DNA from 3 places in the Isachenkonia alkalipeptolytica genome. Region 1 is predicted to be linked to each of the others. Evidence: predicted binding sites of a transcription regulator. Region 1 holds the regulator's gene; each other region holds the start of a gene.
The links. The regulator Rex, encoded in region 1, represses fermentation and respiration genes when NADH is low (regulators of the CRP and FNR family bind a similar motif). The targets are predictions, from matches to a motif close to ATTGTTAANNNNTTAACAAT.
Positions count from the first base shown of each region.

Region 2: a site for Rex is predicted at 3,043-3,062, ahead of ISALK_RS14010 (flavocytochrome c). Genes of this name have one in related genera too.
Region 3: a site for Rex is predicted at 2,171-2,190, ahead of ISALK_RS07115 (acetyl-CoA C-acetyltransferase). Genes of this name have one in related genera too.

Region 1 is NZ_SUMG01000002.1:360,437-366,526, reverse strand. Features, by position in the region: gene ISALK_RS03455 (ABC-F family ATP-binding cassette domain-containing protein) at 1-1,740, opposite strand, end outside; gene ISALK_RS03450 (redox-sensing transcriptional repressor Rex) at 2,391-3,053, shown strand; gene ISALK_RS03445 (acyl-CoA dehydrogenase) at 3,297-4,436, shown strand; gene ISALK_RS03440 (electron transfer flavoprotein subunit beta/FixA family protein) at 4,454-5,242, shown strand; gene ISALK_RS03435 (electron transfer flavoprotein subunit alpha) at 5,255-6,090, shown strand, end outside.
Region 2 is NZ_SUMG01000031.1:4,764-10,853, reverse strand. Features, by position in the region: gene ISALK_RS14015 (cache domain-containing sensor histidine kinase) at 1-1,058, opposite strand, end outside; gene ISALK_RS14010 (flavocytochrome c) at 1,218-3,026, opposite strand; gene ISALK_RS14005 (CD3072 family TudS-related putative desulfidase) at 3,302-3,796, opposite strand; gene ISALK_RS14000 (CD3073 family putative ECF transporter S component) at 3,797-4,375, opposite strand; gene ISALK_RS13995 (alpha/beta fold hydrolase) at 4,610-5,563, opposite strand; gene ISALK_RS13990 (HD-GYP domain-containing protein) at 5,765-6,090, opposite strand, start outside.
Region 3 is NZ_SUMG01000007.1:663-6,752, forward strand. Features, by position in the region: gene ISALK_RS07100 (DUF1576 domain-containing protein) at 1-934, shown strand, start outside; gene ISALK_RS07105 (hypothetical protein) at 936-1,277, shown strand; gene ISALK_RS07110 (transglutaminase domain-containing protein) at 1,373-2,086, opposite strand; gene ISALK_RS07115 (acetyl-CoA C-acetyltransferase) at 2,403-3,581, shown strand; gene ISALK_RS07120 (sigma-54 interaction domain-containing protein) at 3,809-5,200, shown strand; gene ISALK_RS07125 (acyl CoA:acetate/3-ketoacid CoA transferase) at 5,662-6,090, shown strand, end outside.

The sequences.
Region 1 (6,090 bases):
CTTCAGGGCCTTTTTCTGTTCCCGCTCCTTTTTTTGCTGGTGTTTTTTCTCCGTATGGGTCAGGGGCTTATCCTTACGTTCCATTTCCGCGTCCTCCAAGGCCCACTGTTCTTCCTTTTTCTTTTGCAGATAATAATCGTAGTTTCCGAAATAGGCGGTGACCCCTTCCGGAGACAGTTCTAGAATTTTCGTCGCCACCCGGTTGATAAAGTACCGGTCATGGGAGATGAAAAACAGGGTCCCCAGATAGTTTTTCAAAGCCCCCTCCAAGACTTCCTTGGACTGAATGTCCAAGTGGTTGGTGGGCTCGTCCAGCAAAATGAAATTGCTTTTGGACAGGATCAGTTTCAACAGGCTGACCCGTGCTTTTTCCCCGCCGCTTAGGACAGAGATCTCCTTAAACACGTCGTCGCCGAAAAAGAGAAAGGAACCCAAATAAGTTCGAACCTGGGTATGGCTGAGCCCGGGATTCTCATCCCAGATTTCGTCCATTATGGTTTTGGAATGGTTTAACTTCTCCATTTCCTGATCGTAGTAGGCCTTCATCACATGGTGGCCCTCCCGGACCTCTCCCGAATCATAGGAAAGATCTCCGAGAATCATTTTAAACAGGGTGGACTTTCCCACGCCGTTGGGGCCGATCAAGGCGATTTTCTCTCCCCGGTAAATATCAAAGCTGACCTTTCGAAACAGGGTCTCCTCTCCGAAGGACTTTTGCAGGTTTTTTGCGAACAAAACGTCCCGGCCGCTTTCCAGCTGGGGCTTGAAGCGAATATTCGCCTGTTTGGCTGCGGTTTCCGGCGGGGCTTCCTTTTCTATTTTCTCAAACTGCTTTTCCTTGCTTTTCGCCCGGTTCATCAGTTTTTCCGTACCGTGCTGACGCAGGCGGCGGATTTTATCTTTTTCCTTTTCAATCTCCTTGGTATTGGCCAGATGCTTTTTCAGCTGCTGCTGAATCGCCTCCTGTTTCTTTTTCATAAAGGTGGAGTAGTTGCCCTCGAAAACATTCAGGGTCTTGTGTTCCAACTCGAAGGTTCTGGTAACAATCTGATCCAAAAAATATCGATCATGGGAAATCAGCAGCATGGTGCCGTCGTAGTTACGAAGGAAGGTCTCCAGCCACTGGATCGCTCCGATATCCAAATGATTGGTGGGCTCGTCCAGAAGTAAAATATCCGGATTTTTCAGCAGCAGTTTTCCCAGGGACAGCCGGGTCTTCTGTCCGCCGCTGAGCTGATAAATCGGCTGGGTAAACTCCTCCTTGCTAAAGCCCAGGCCGATTAAAACCCCCCGGGCTTCGCTTTTGTAGCTGTAACCTCCCCGAGCGTCAAAATCCTCCAACAAAGCGGAGTACCGGTTCATCTTTTCCTCCAGAGCTTCCCGGGCCGCCGGGGTATTTTCCCCACCCAGGTGGGAAATTTCCCGCTCCAGATCCCGGAGGTTCGCCTCCATGACTTCCAGGTCCTTGAAAATCGTCAGAACCTCTTCCAACACCTGATTTTCTTCGTTTAAAAGATTGTCTTGGCGAAGGTAGCCCAGGGTGTGTTCCCGGGCTTTAAAAACATCCCCGCCGTCGGCGTTGATCTCCCCGGTTAAAATCCGAAACAGGGTGGACTTTCCCGTGCCGTTAAGGCCGATCAGCCCCACCTTTTCCCCGTGATTGATGGTAAATGAAATATCGTGTAAAATCTCATCGATGCCGAAGCTCTTAGAGATCTTGCTGCAGGATAATGCTATCATTAAAGTTCGCTCCCTCTATCTATTATTCGCATATAGGCTGTTTAGTATGGCCCTTGCTGTAAAATACTACTGTTGTTATTTGCTATTGCTTTTGCTGTTCAGTATTGCTTTTGCTGTTCAGTATTGCTTTTGCTGTTCAGTATTGCTTTTGCTGTTCAGTATTGCTTTTGCTGTTCAGTATTGCTTTTGCTGTTCAGTATTGCTTTTGCTGTTCACTATTGCTTTTGCTGCTCAGTACCACACTTGCAATTTAATGTGTCTCTTACTCTTCATTACTACAGTGCTATTGAATATGATTTTCGCTGTTCAATATTGATTTCGCCAAAGGATAATTTCCCCGTAGTTCCTAGCAAAAGCACAGCGAAACTTCTAGCAAAAGCCAACGGAATTTCTAGCAGAACCCGGGTAAAACACCACTAAATGAATATATTCTTATTCAAGGATACAAAAAATCCTTCGATTTCCTAAAAATTCGAAAATAATCCCTGTAATTTCGATTTAAACGTTGATTTTTTAGCAATATTCTAGTACTATTCTATTATAACAAATAATTTTAACAATAACAGGATAGCTTTGCAAGAAAGAGGGGCTTTCCTTTTTTCAGAATCTTACAATCAGCTTATAAATAATTAGAAATAGGAGTGGTAATCATGCCGAAAAACCGAAACATTTCCATGGCCGTAATTCGAAGGCTGCCGAAGTATAACCGATGCTTAGGGGATCTATTGGAAAGGGAAATTTATCGAATCTCTTCCAAGGAACTCAGTGGAATTCTAGGATTTACCGCCTCGCAAATTCGTCAGGATCTTAACAATTTTGGTGGATTTGGCCAGCAGGGCTACGGATACAACGTGGAAGAACTACACAATGAAATTCAAAAGATTTTAGGACTGACCAAGGACTACAAAGCCGTCGTGGTAGGGGTTGGTAACTTAGGCCAGGCCATCGCAAATCATACCAACTTTGAAAAACACGGATTTAAAATTCTTGCCATGTTCGATATCAATCCGAACCTGATCGGGCTGCAAATCCGGGGAACCCCGGTGTATGACAACAAAGAACTTCACGGGTATATTAAGGAAAATGATGTAGAAATCGGCGTGATCACAACCCCTAAGGAAGTGGCCCAAAGTGTGGCGGATGAACTGGTGGAAGCGGGAATAAAGGCCATTTGGAACTTTGCCCCGGTGGATCTTAAAGTGCCGGAGGATGTGGTGGTGGAAGATGTCCACTTAAACGAGAGTCTGTTTATCATGTCTTATCTGATCAAAGAGAAGGAAATGCTGAAAGCATTGGAAGATCAGGAAAAATAAGACCCTAAGAAGGTAATACTGCAGCGGCTCAGTAGCGGCTCAGTAGCGGCTCAGCAGCGGATTAATAGCGGATTAAAACGAAAAAAGAGGCGGCGCCGGTAAAAAGGTGCGGTCTCTTTTGTTGTGTCCACATACTGAACAATTTGACCAAAAAAAGACAGTAAAAAATTTTAAGGATTATTGATAGTATTTTAACAATCTATAGGATATAATAACCATAGAACAAAACAAGGAGGGATCAAAGTGAATTTTAATCTATCAAAAGAGCACAAAATGATACAAAAAACCTTTGCCAGTTTCACCAAGAATGAAGTGGAGCCCATTGCGGCGGAGGTGGATGAGAACGAACGGTTCCCCAGTGAAACCGTGGAGAAAATGAAGCGCTTTGGCATGATGGGGATTGCAGTGCCTAGAGAATACGGCGGTGCCGGTGCCGATGAATTAGCCTACGCCCTTGCGGTGGAAGAATTATCAAAGGCCTGCGCCACCACGGGAGTTATTCTATCCGCCCACAGTTCCCTGGGTTGCTGGCCGATCCTGAAATTCGGTACCGAGGCCCAAAAGGAGAAGTATCTAAAGCCCATGGCTTCGGGAGAAAAACTCGGCGCCTTCGGACTGACGGAGCCCAATGCGGGAACCGACGCTGCCAGCCAACAAACCGTGGCGGTCTTAGAAGGGGATCACTACCGAATTAACGGCAGTAAAATCTTTATCACCAATGGAGGGGAAGCGGACACCTATATCATCTTTGCCATGACCGAGCCTTCCAAAGGGCTGAAAGGCATTACCGCCTTCATCGTGGAAAGCGACACTCCGGGATTCACCATCGGAAAGAAAGAAAAGAAACTGGGCATCAAGGGTTCCGCCACCACGGAGCTGGTCTTTAAGAATATGATGATTCCCAAGGAAAATCTGTTAGGGAAAGAAGGCAAGGGCTTTAAAATTGCCATGCAAACCTTAGACGGAGGACGTATCGGAATTGCGGCCCAGGCCTTAGGCATTGCGGAAGGCGCCATGGAAAAAACCGTGCAGTACGTCAAAGAGCGGGAGCAGTTTAACCGGCCCATCGGAAAGTTCCAGGGACTGCAGTTTATGATGGCGGATATGGAAACCCAGATTCAAGCAGCGAAACTCATGGTATACCAAGCGGCGGCAGCAAAAGCCGAAGGCAAGCCTTATGGAAAACTGGCGGCCATGGCCAAACTATACGCTTCGGAAACCGCCATGGAAGTGACCACCAAAGCCGTACAGCTTCACGGTGGATACGGATACACATCCGACTACCCCATTGAACGAATGATGCGAGATGCGAAAATTACCGAAATCTATGAAGGAACCTCCGAGGTTCAAAAGATGGTAGTGGCAGCAGACATTTTACGATAAAAAAGGAGGGACTGACATTGAAGATCATTGTATGTATAAAACAAGTACCGGATACCAATGAAGTAAAAATTGATCCTGTAAAGGGGACATTAATACGGGAAGGAGTGCCAAGCATTCTAAACCCCGACGATAAAGCCGCCTTAGAGGAGGCACTCCGGGTAAAGGACCAACATCCCGACACCCACATTACGGTTATGACCATGGGTCCCCCCCAAGCGGAGGAAGTGCTGATTGAAGGAGTGGCCATGGGCGCTGACGAAGGAATCCTTCTGTCCGACCGGGCTTTTTCCGGAGCGGATACCTGGGCAACATCCAATACCTTAGCCAAGGCCATTGAGAAAATCGGACGATACGATATCATCTTCTGCGGACGGCAGGCCATCGACGGAGACACCGCCCAAGTAGGACCGCAAATCGGGGAGCGACTGGGCATCCCCCAGGTAAGCTATGTAGAAAAGTTCTATCTGGAAGAGGGAAAGATTCGGGTACACCGGGCCCTAGAGGACGGCTACGAAGTAATCGAGGGACAAAGCCCGATCCTTTTGACCACCATCAAAGAGTTAAACGAAGCAAGATATCCTTCCATTCCCGGAATCATGCGAGCCTATCGGGAGGACTGCATCAAGGTTTGGACCTACGAGGACTTAGACATTCCTTCTACGGACATCGGTCTTGACGGATCCCCCACCCAGGTAAAGCGTTCCTTTACACCGGAACAAAAAGGTGCAGGGGAAATGCTGGAGGGAACCACGGATGAAAAAGTGGGAAGTCTCGTGCAAAAACTACAAGAAAAAAATCTGATATAAGGAGGGATCATCATGGGTATTAAAATATTACAAGACGAATGTGTGGGCTGTACACTATGTGTGGGGGCCTGTCCTTTTGACGCAATCGATATGATAGATAGCAAAGCGGTGATGAATGACAACTGTACCAACTGCGGCGCCTGTGTGGACGCCTGTAATTTCGGAGCGATTATTAAGGAAGAGTCGCAAATGAAACAAATGGATATTACCCAGTATAAAGACGTATGGGTATTTGCGGAGCAGCGGGACGGCCAGCTGATGGATGTGGCCGCGGAGCTTCTCGGTGAAGGCAGAAGACTGGCGGAAGAAGTAGGCTGTGAGCTTAGCGCCGTTCTTTTAGGGGAGGACGTACGGGACCTGACCGACGAACTTTTTGCTTACGGGGCGGATAAAGTGTATATCTCCGAAGGCGAGCACTTAAAGCAGTACACCACCGACGGATACACCAAAGTATTATCGAAAATGGTCGAGGAATACAAGCCGGAAATTGTCCTCTTCGGCGCCACCCATATCGGCCGGGACCTAGCCCCAAGAGTTGCCGCAAGAGTGGATACGGGACTGACGGCGGATTGTACGAAACTGGAGATCGATCCCGAAGAAAAGGGTCTGATGCAAACCAGACCGGCCTTCGGCGGAAACATCATGGCAACGATCATCTGTCCCAAGCACCGGCCCCAAATGGCCACGGTACGACCGGGGGTAATGGAAAGAGCTGAGAAATCCGGGAAACGGGAAGACCAAGAGCTGATTGAATTCAAAAACGACGTTACGGAAGAGGATATTCGGATCAAAATCCTTGACGTGGTAAAGGCCGGCAAAGCCAGCGTCAACATTGTAGATAGCGAAGT
Region 2 (6,090 bases), on a different contig from region 1:
TCGGCGGACCAACGGATGGTATCCAAGGTATTGTATAGAAAATGGGGTTTTACCTGTTCTTGAAGCAGCCGATAATCCGCTTCCTGTTTTTCCCCATAAATACGGTCCAAGTCCTTCAGCATGTGATTGAAATACCCGCCCAGTTGATTGATTTCATCTTCTCCCTGTCCGGCAAAACGCACTTTGGTATCTCCGCTTTGTACTTCCCCCATCAGTTTTTGCAGCTTTCGTACCGGGTAAACGATGGATTTTATCAGTACGAACAATAAAATCAACAGCACCGCCGCCACAAGAATACCGATCATTAATGCCCGGTATTGCAGTCGCCAAAGTCCTGCGGTCATCTGTTGCTCTTCCACCTCAAACATCAATCGCCAAGAGGCCGCGGGATTCACCCTAGTGTCAAAAACCTGAATCCCAGGGTTTCCACCACCTATGGGATCCCGAGTGCCGATCCCCTGTCCTTCGCTGTCGATAATCGTCCCCTGCCCTTCATAGAGCTGAATATCCCGGGCGATTGCATTGATTTTTCCCAGATCAATGGCCGCGGAAACATAGGCAACTTCCTGAGACGCTTCCCCTTCGACTTCATGGAGGATCACTACGATATTCTCCTCATTGGCCTGGGACTCGATGGGCTGACTGATCACATAGGCCTTTTGTTCCCCTTCGATCCGTTGATAGTATTCCCGATCCACTATGGAAAAGCAGGCTCCGTTGGTAATACAGGCATTCCCCTCAGGATCGATCACGCCTAAGGACTCGTACACATCGTCCCGTACCTGTTGTTGCTCCTGCAAATAAGTCAGAGCCTCTTCCCGGTTTAAATCGAAATAATCCATATTCCGGGCATAGCCGTGGACTTCTTCAATGCGCATTTCAAACCAGGCATCGATTTCCTGTCCTTTGGCATCCACCAATTGCTGGGTTAAATTCTCCGTCAGGGGGATCACCTCCTGGGTCATCTCCTGATGAAACAATCCCAGAAACAATATAAACAGTGCGATAAATGCGGTACCCACCGCCAGTAGGATTTTAAAGCCAATGCTTTTTTTCATTTTCGGATCCCTCTTTCATAATTCCCTAGTTTTATCCAAACCCTTCCGACTTCCGTACAGTCTTCCTACTGCTATTTTATCATGGTTCTTAAGCCCCTTCCACTATGTAAAACAAAACCAGCCCTCCGACAAAACATCGGAAGGTTGGTTTGTGATTGCTTATTCTTTCGCCGCATTTTCTCCTGCAATACGACCGAATACTAAAATATCTGTAATTGCATTTCCGCCCAGGCGATTGGCTCCATGAATACCGCCGGTAACTTCTCCCGCAGCATAAAGTCCTTCGATCCTTTCATCATTCACATCAAGGACTTGGGCATTCTCGTTGATTTTAATGCCTCCCATGGTATGGTGCACCGCGGGCACCACTTTTTGGATATAGAAGGGTCCCTCTTCGACGGTCCGCTGACTGCCGGTCTTTTCTATATCGATTGCCTCTCCCTCTTGGATAAAGGCATTGTATTCCTCCAGGGTTTCAAGTAAAGCTTCTTCTTCAACATCAAACTTCGCAGCTAAATCCCCTAAGTCATCACTTTGATAGATCAAATCATTATCCTTTAAGTTTTGAAATTCTTTTTCGTGGAGGGAGGTCATATTTCCTACTTCTTCAATCTCCTGTCCCCAGATTAGGTAGGCTTGCTGGTCGGTTTGATCCAGAATCCCCTGAGAAATGGTGTCCCTTCTTCCCATTTCATTAATGAAGCGCTCCCCTTCCTGGTTGACTAAAATCGCTCCGTCAAATCGGGAGTTTGCCACATAGGAAATGACACCGGTTTGAGGATTGCAGGTGGGATAGGTCTGTATCTCTTCCATATCGACAAAGTTTGCCTCAATCTCTTCCGCCATGGAAATGCCGTCTCCCGTTGTAGCGGGCACCACGGTGGTCATATAACGGTCATCGTACTCTTCGTTGAAGGACTGACGCATTTCCAGATTGTCTCCGAAACCGCCGGTGGCAACCACCACACTTCGGTTCGCATGAAAGGTCAGCTCCTGTTCCGCTTCATTTTTCGCCTTGACCTCCGTAACCCTTCCCTGATCGTCCATAATCAGTTCCGTTGCTTCCGTGGCCATTTTGAAGGTTACCCCAAGGTCCCGGGCTTTTTCTTCAAGCTTTTCAATCAGCTCCACTCCTTTGTTGCCGTCGGCAATTAGGGCTCTCGGTACGGAGTGGCCGCCGAACTGCTGCAATCGGTCGGAAATAAAGTTTACTCCGATCTCTTCCTGTAGCCATTGGGTAACCCCTTCGGCTTCCTCTGCCATAATGCTTACCAGGGCTTCATCGTTTTGATGATCTCCCCCTTCCAGAGTGTCTTCAATAAACTGGTCCACACTGTCTTCCACATCATTCCGTTCCTGTTGCTCCGTATTCGGTGCATTCAGCCCGCCACCGGAAACCAAAGTGTTTCCTCCTAAGGCGTGCATTTTTTCCAGTAAAACCACTTGGGCACCGTTTTCTTGTGCTTCGATTGCCGCCGACAGACCGGCTCCGCCGCCGCCGATGACAACCACATCATAGGTCTCTTCCAGGTTTTCCGCCTCTTCGGCAAAGGTGATCTTCTCATCCTCTGTAAAGAGCTCCTCATTCCCGCCGGCTTCCACTAAGGCGTTGCGCACCCCTCGAATAATGCCTAAGCTTGTCAGCGTAGCGCCGCTAACCGTATCGACGTTGGTGGTCTTGTGCTCCTCCATCGCCGGCATGATTTTTTCAAAGGCCGGATCCGTAAGCACCGGGGTCTCGTTATGATCCAGTACTTCAATGCTGGCAATATCCTGATTTTCAACCGTCACCTTTACTTCAATGGGTCCTTCGTGTCCCGGGGCGGTGGCGACGTACTCCCCGTCCTGATACTTTCCTTCCGGCGCTTCCACCTCATCGATGTCCTCTTCGCCGTTACAGGCACCGAGGGTTACCGCCATCAGTATTAACAGTAAAAACCATGCTGTTTTCTTTTTCCATCCTTTCATCACACTACCTCCTTGAGTTGTTATTTCTTTATCAACTTCATTGTAGTAGAGAAGCGTAGCGTTGTATTTACACAATTTTTACGACCTTTGCACTCCTGTGACAAAATTAACGAATAACCCAGGAGGTATTCGGGTCATAAAATGACCCAAATAGCCCAAAAGGGACGGAGGTTTTCGGGTCATAAAATAGCCCAAAAGGGACGGAGCCCACTAATAACAAAACCTCCCATAAAGCGGAAGGTTTTAATTTTGTTCCCTGGAATTTATTAAATTTGCTATATTTCCTGATTGAGTAAGAAGGCCTTAAGCTCTGTTAAATCTCGGAACCCTTCAGTTTCCTGGTAATCCACCGGGACGTCCCAGGAGTTCATGGTTATCCCTGATTTTTCAAGCAATCCCTCCAGCACCTGCATATAAATTCCCGGGTTTCCCTTACTGTCACAGGAAGGACTCCGTTCAATTCCGATGATTCCTTTTATTGTGTAACTTTTGTTTCGATATTCGTTGATTTCCTCCACTACCGGTTCTAACAATTGCCGACAGTGCTCACGGTAAGCCGGGGTATCATACTGTTGTAGGGTCATGGGCGGCCGGCCTTCTCCTCCAAACCGAAACTCCGGGCAGGGAAGTTGGATGATCCCCAGGTTTTGGTCCAGCACAATCTTTACAATCCTGCTAAAAGGACCAGAAGCCCGTTCCCAACCTTTAATGACTGCATTCTGATTCAAAATACAGTGGGCAGTTACCAGCAGTTCCTTTTTTCTTTTCATTTATCGCTTCCCGAATAGGTATTGGGGCGGCATCTTTCGAATCACATACCACACCAGCAAACAGCTTCCGATCTTATCCACCAGATTACCGGTAATCCGTGGAATAAAGGCCGCCGTAAAAATTCGCTGACCACTTGCCAGCAACCAGGCGAAAATAATGTCGGTGCCTCCGCCAGTAACTCCTCCGTACATTACCACCGCTATAGGAGTCCCGATCAGCGGGGCTACCACCGCAACAATCCCTCCGGTTATCAAAGCGGTTTTAAACTTGAAACCGTATTTTTTTGCCATAAACCCTACGATCAGGCCGATTGCAATATTTACCAAAGCAAAGGGGATGGTTCGGGGATTGGTGATCATCCCTTGTATCACATTGGTCAGTCCTCCCGTTAAGGCACCGGCAAATGGGCCCAACACCACCGCTACAAAAATGGTTCCCACAGTATCCAGGAACAAAAGGGGAATTTGCAGAGTCTGGGCCAACGTTCCCAGCACAATGTTTAGTACCACTCCTAAAGATGCATAAATCATACCCCCGGTGGAGGAAAAGGGGGCTGCTTTTTTCTGAAGTTCCATCATATCCACTCCTCTTATAATAAATTTATTATTTAACAATGTTATTATAAGTCATCCTTCGAATGAGTACCAATTGTAATCCTGTATCGAAAAAGAGATTGTTATAAGAAATCGGAATAGGTACGTCCCTTCTTAAAACCCCGTCAATGAACAAAAAAGTGGATTGATTCAAATATTTCACTGCTTCTTGATCTTCTAAGGCCTTGATCATAACCTATCTGTAATCATCAAGCCCCTCTAGTCTTGGGTTCTATCCACCAGGTCCGCTAGTTCCTCAAGAAAAATCTCCGGGTGGGAATGATGAATTTTATGCCCGCCCTCTTCGATCCCTCTGAGTTTGGAGTTCGGCAAGGCTTCCTGGAGTCGTTTTCCATCCTTCTCATAATCCAGCATCCGATCCATCTCTCCGAATAGTATGGTTACCGGGGTGGTGATTTCTTCGTATTGTTCACTGATTGCATTCACCGAATCGTACATATGGGACAGTTCATAGGCCGTGGCGGTAAACTGCTTCGGTCGTAAATACAAGGAGGCAATCTCTTCGATGTACTTTTGGGGAGGTTCCATGGGATCGAAGGCTTGCTCATAAATATTGGGAGCCATTATACTTCCCAGGGGGAGCACCAGGGTATTGGTAATCAGGGGACCGATCACCGGGTAACGGGGTAAGGCGTAAAAACCTTCCGTTGGCGGTTCGTCCATATAGGATACCCCGGCTAAGGAAATCCCTCCCCGTACCTGGTCCGGATAATCCAACAGGTATTGAAGCATCACTGCCCCGCCGTAGGAATGCCCGACGATAATGGGTTGTTCAATCTCCAGTTCATTAAGAGCTTCATGAATGAGCTTGGCCTGCTGTTTCGTGGTCAGCTGATCGGGATGGTCATATTCACTGTACCCATACCCCGGCCGATCAAAGGCAATCGCTTCATATTCATCGGCCACGTCATCGAAAATGGAAAGGGTGAACTCCTGCAAGGTACCGTCCCTGCCATGCAAAAGCACCACGGGAACCCCCGAACCCCCTCTTACATAGTGAAGATCCTCTTCGCTGCTGGCCGTAGATACAAAGTCCCCCTGGGGAGGATAGTCCGCCTCGATACTTCTGGTTTTTAAAAATGTATATCCGTACAGTATTAGTGCTAGTAGAATCGTTGCCGCCAGAATACCGGTCAATATGCTTTTAGGCATCTTTCTTTTTCTCCTTTTCATTATCATTTCCCCACCTTTTTATCAAATAGCCTTTGTTCTTATTTTAACAAAAAACAACGATGCTTTTACATGTTTATCCCTAACCATAGGGTAGGGGACGTAGGGTAGGGGACGGAGGTGTTTGATTCATCATGAACCGAATACCTCCGTCCCTTTTGGTTTACTTTGGTTTACTTTGGTTTACCACGATGCCTTTTCTCGCAGTAGTTCTTTCAGTTTATTATAACTCTTCTCAAATATAACCGGGTCGATCTCCTTACCCTTTATACTTTCCATTAACTCCAGAGCATTGTCCATTCGATAGGATCGGTAAACCCTGGGCTCTGTTATGGCCTCAAAGATATCCGCAATTTTTATAATCCTGCTGTACAGCGGGATATTTTTCCCTGATATTCCATCGGGGTAGCCTGTCCCATCCCAGTTTTCATGATGATGTCTAATGGATTTCCCGGTCACCGGACTTTGCCGCTTTCCCTTCCATGCTTTTACATATAATTCCTGTGAGT
Region 3 (6,090 bases), on a different contig from region 1:
CAACATTCTACCGATTTTATTCGGCGTCTTTTTATACAGCCGGGTGCAAAAAGAGAAGTACAACAAGTTTATTCTTCCCGCGTTTTTCGGAACGGCCCTTGGACCCCTGGTCTCCCAGGTTTCCTTCGGCTATGACTTTCCCCTTATCCAGGGAATTTTACTGGCGGTGACCTTTGGAACCCTGGCAGGGTTCGTCCTTCCATCCCTGGCGGCCCACTTTGTTCGGTTTCATCAAGGGTTTAACCTTTATAATATCGGTTTCACCTGTGGAGTCACCGGAATGGTTTTTATGGCGGTATTTAGGGCCTTCGGCTATGACCACGAGGGCGTGCTTTTTGTATCCTCGGGGAACAACCCCGCATTTTCCCTTTATTTAGGCCTGCTGTTTACCTCTTTCATCGTGGTGGGGCTTTACTTCAATCGTTGGAGGTTTAAGGGATATAAAAATCTTTTAACCCATGCGGGACAACTGGTTACCGACTTTGTTACCATCAGCGGCTTCGGCATAACCATGATCAATATGGGAATCCTGGGACTGATCTCTACCTTATATGTGGTTATGGTAAACGGCGAGCTGAACGGCCCTATTATCGGTGGAATTTTTACCATTGTAGGCTTCGGGGCTTTCGGTAAACACACGAAAAACATTTTACCGATTTTTGTGGGAATCTACCTAGCCACCCTGTTTAATATCTGGGATGTGAATTCTACCGGCGCTTTGCTGGGAGCTTTATTCGGAACCACCTTAGCCCCTATCTCGGGACGCTTCGGCTGGCCCTACGGAGTGCTGGCAGGGTTCTTACACATGGCCATGGTCATGAACGTCGGCGCGGTTCACGGAGGGATGAACCTTTACAACAACGGATTCTCCGGAGGATTTGTGGCCGCTTTTCTTGTGGCGATTATTACATCATTAAAAAAGGAAGTGATTTAGGATGAATGAAGTTCAGCAAAAACTGATTCGGGTGTTAAATGAACTGCTGCATTATTATTTTGATCTGCATATGGAAGATATCTCAATTGAAATTCTTCAGGGAAAGACCGAATCCTCCATTATCATGTCCGGCTACCCCTCTATTGTGGACCGGGAGGAGTTAAAGGCCCTTTCGAAAAAACTGAACAAACCCCGCCAAGAGGAATTAGAGGAATACTATTGGAATCTGGTGGGCACCGTGGATTCCAGTGAGCAGATGAACCTGGTCAGTATGCTGATCGACTCCGCCAATGTGGAACTGGATAACGGAAAGCTTACCCTCCAAGTCTATCGAAGACATTAGAGCGACAGAAGAACGGCACAAAAAAGGCCGAAAATCCAAGGACATTCAGCTGTCTCCGGATTTTCGGGCTTTTCTTTGTTTTGTTGTGGTTTCGTCTAAGCTTCGTTCGTTTGGGTATTTTCCTCTGAACTCTCTCGGGACTCCTTCAAGGTTGCTTTTAGTTGATTACTGAAAACAAGAGCTTTGCCTCGAAATCTGTAAGCCCCCTGCTCTTTAGCTGTTACAAACGCGGATATAAACAGGGATAGGGGCGGTCCCATCAACAGCAGTCCCTTACGGTGGCCGGGCATGGCATCCCAAAATCCCGCTCTTAGCGTATCATAAGTATCTTGTAAACTCTCCCTCGGAATCTGCAGACTCACCCCTTCATCTCCCTGGACTAAAAACGCATTTTCCACGGATTCCATGGAGCTCTCTTCCTTCCCTTCGTAGGTGATCCAAAAATGACTCAGGGAAAAACTTCTTTCATAGGGGATATCCAGGGCCTCAAAAATAGAGGCCAAGACCACAAATCGGCTTTTGCAGTCTCCCCGCCCGCGGGCTAAGACTTCCTCTACCCGGGGAAAATAGAAAGGAACCCCGTAACTTTGCCAGTCGTACTGATAGGGTACGATTTCCCTAAGGACATACGCTTCAATCTCCCCCGGGGTTTCCGGCAACTCCTCCAACAAATGACTTACGGCATCGGGGTTAATGACAGGCTTTACTATTCTTGCACCGCTTACTCCTAAACGGTAAGGATTCGGATACAGTACGAATAATGTCCACAAACTTACGAAAACCACAACAACTGCAATCCTTTTCTTCATCTTGCATTCTCCTCGATGTATTTTTCTTTACTCTATATAATTATATCATTATAGTAGGTTTTATGAAATGATATCTTTTGTTATTTTTATAATTTTTTGACAAAATTTGATTTAAGAAACTTTCCCCGAAGTCATTAGGTTTTCTATTATTACCAAAAATTTTGTTTTTATTCTTTTTTTAAATCATTAATATCTGCCGGCGAAATGGGTATCAATAGAAAAGTTGATGTTTTACATTTGATTTTTGGCACAATATTTGCAAGAATATTCAATAGGAAGAAAATCATTAGAATATAATAAAAGGAGGAATTTGTTTATGAAAGAAGTTGTAATTGTCAGTGCCGTAAGAACCCCCATCGGAAATTTCGGAGGTGCCCTTAAGGGAGTGAGTGCTCCGGATCTAGGCTCCATCGCCATTAAGGAAGCTTTAAGCCGGGCCAAAGTGGCTCCGGATCTTGTAGACGAAGTATATATGGGTTGCATTCTGCAGGCCGGTCTAGGCCAGGGGGTTGCCCGACAGGCTTCGGTAAATGCCGGTATTCCCGTCGAAAAACCCGCTACAACCATTAACATGCTTTGCGGATCCGGTCTTCGAACCGTCTCCATGGCGGCCCAAACCATTTTAACCGGCGACAACGACATCGTGGTAGCCGGCGGAACGGAAAACATGTCCCAAGCCCCTTACGTATCGGATAAAACCCGTTGGGGAGCGAAAATGGGAGATATTAAAATGGTGGATACCATGATCAACGACGCCTTAACCGACTCCTTTAATCAGTACCATATGGGTGTGACCGCAGAAAACCTGGCAGCGAAATACGACATTACCCGGGACGAGCAGGACGCCTTTGCCGCCGCCTCACAAAACAAAGCGGAAAAAGCTCGTGCGGAAGGAAAGTTCAAGGAGGAAATTGTTCCCGTGACCATTCCTCAGCGTAAGAAAGACGACATCATCTTTGATGCCGATGAATTTATTAAGCCGGGAATTACGGCGGACAAACTTGGTAAGCTTCGACCGGCCTTTAAAAAAGACGGTAGCGTAACCGCAGGCAATGCCTCCGGAATCAATGACGGCGCCGCAGCGGTTGTGGTCATGTCTAAGGAAAAGGCTGACGAACTGGGTCTTACGCCCCTGGCAACCATCGTATCCTACGGTAACTCCGGTGTGGATCCTTCCATTATGGGCATCGGTCCCGTAAATGCAACCAAAAGTGCCCTGGAAAAAGGCAAGTTGACTCTGGAGGATATGGACCTGATTGAAGCCAACGAAGCCTTCGCAGCCCAAGCCTTAGCCGTGGGTAAAGAGCTTCAGTGGGTAGATGAAAAAGTCAACGTGAACGGCGGCGCCATCGCTCTGGGTCACCCGGTTGGCGCAAGCGGTGCAAGAATTCTTGTTACCCTGCTTCATGAAATGAAAAAACAAAAGAGCACCTACGGCCTGGCCACCCTTTGCATCGGTGGAGGCATGGGAACCAGCTTAATTGTAAAAATGTAGAATCTTCGGTAGCATTGTACAGTAACTGAACAAAGTTTTTACTAAATTGAAAAAGTTTGATATAATAAAGTGGATAGAGTTCTCTCTATCCGCTTTTTTATCGTTACTTGTTTCCTATCAGGGGTTTTAAGTTAAGTGTTTTTATTTACAATGAAACCGCTGCACATTCCATTACACTGCTATTTACAGTATGCAATACAAATATAAAAGATCACGAGGTGAGAATTATGAACACAGAATCATTCCAAAATCCCGATAAAGACCTTAACGAAATGCTGGATTTGTACCGTAATATTTTCAATCATATCTTTAACTGGGTAGTGGTTGTGGACACCGAGGGGTATGTCATCCTGCTAAACAAAGCCTACTGCGACTTTTTAGGGGTCAAACAGGAAGAAGCTCTGGGCAAACATGTAACCGAGGTCATTGAAAACACTCGGATGCACATCGTAGTGAAAAACCAGAGGGAAGAAATCGGTGAGTTTCAAAAAATCAAAGGAAACACCATGGTGGCCAATCGGATTCCCATTTTTAAAAACAACAAACTCATTGGCGCGGTGGGTACCGTGGTATTTAAGGATTTGGTGGAAATGGAATCCTACGTAAAACGTGTACGGGACATGGAAAAAGAACTTCAGTTTTATCAAGAAGAGTTTAAGAAAATGACCACAGGCTACACTTTAGAGGACATCATTGGCGACAGCCCGGAGATTGAGTACGTAAAAAAAATGATCCAAAAAGTTGCCAATACCAAGTCCAATGTTCTTTTAGAGGGCGAATCCGGCACAGGGAAAGAACTTGTGGCCCAGGCCATCCATCACCTAAGTCCCCGGGGAGATTTCCCCTTAATCAAAGTCAACTGCGCCGCCATTCCCGGCGAGCTTTTGGAATCGGAACTTTTCGGTTATGAACACGGAGCCTTTACAGGATCGAAAAAAGGGGGCAAGCTGGGAAAACTGGAAATGGCCAACAACAGTACGATTTTACTGGACGAAATCGGGGATATGCCAATAAATATGCAGGTAAAACTCCTCCGGGCCATTCAGGAAAAAGAAATTGAGCGTGTAGGGGGGGTTCGAAGCAAAAAGTTGGACTTTCGCATCATCGCCTCCAGTAATAAAAACTTGAAAGAGCTGGTGGCGAAGCAGCAGTTTCGAGAAGACCTGTATTACCGCTTGAACGTAGTGAAAATAACCCTTCCCCCCTTACGCAAACGAGACAGCGACATCGAAATCATTGCCCGATATTTAATTAAAAAGCTTTCCAAGGACCTGGGTCTCGGAGTTACCGAGGTAACCCCCAAAGCTCTGTGGGTGCTAAAGAAGTACAGCTGGCCGGGAAACATCCGCGAGCTTTCCAATGTCATTGAACGGGCACTGAATTTAATGGACAGCGAAGGAAGAATCGATACCGACCATCTTCCCCCTTATCTCCGGGAAAGTTCTTCGCCACTGGGATTGGACCAGGGCCTAGGCCTAAAGGAGCAGGTCCAAAAGGTGGAGCGGGATTCCATTAAACGAGCCTTGAATAAAACCAAACACAATAAATTAGAAGCCGCTAAAATACTGGGAATCAGCCGCACCAGTCTTTATAAGAAAATTGAAGAGTACGGTCTTTAACAGTTGCGTGTAAACATTTTGTTCATTGTTCATTTTGTTTACACGTTTTTTTGTTGTTTCTTTTACCCCTCCAAAGCCCTTGATCCGAAGGGATTTCCGGATTTGTTTTATTAATTTTCTGATAATTTCGGTATTTTGTGTTCACTTTCTGTTCATTCCGTTAATAATATTTCATAGTTTCCCGACGAATAATATTGAGTTGAGCAACATTTGGAAAGGAAAAGCTATCATTGTAATGATTTTTTTTCGAATTATATAAGATTTTCTTATTATTTAAACAGTTCCCATGAATCCTGGGGTTCTTGTTTTTTTATTTTTGTATTTTAGTCATTTTACTAATGTTTTTTGATTTTTCTCCTTTTTTTTTGATCAAAATTAAATATTGGCACGGCCCTTGCTTCTTATTATAATGTCAAACAATTCTACAATTAAATTATTAATAATTTTTAGGAGGTATATCAATGCCCAAATTTACAAGCGCAAAAGAAGCAGTATCTTGTATTGAGTCCAACTCCACCCTGGCAACCGCCGGATTTGTGGGGAATGCCGTGCCCGAAGAACTGGAAATTGCATTGGAAGAGCATTTTCTGGAAACCGGTCAACCCCAGAACCTGACCTTGGTTTACGCCGCGGGACAAGGGGACGGCAAAGAGCGGGGCCTAAACCATTTAGGTCACGAGGGACTGTTAAAACGAGTGGTTGGCGGCCACTGGGGTCTTGTTCCGAAGATCCAGAAGCTTGCCCTGGCGGATAAGGTGGAAGCCTATAACTTCCCCCAAGGAACCATCTCTCATTTATTTAGAGATATCGCCGCTAACAAACCGGGAACCATCACCAAGGTGGGGCTTAAAACCTTTGTGGACCCTCGATTGGATGGCGGTAAACTCAAC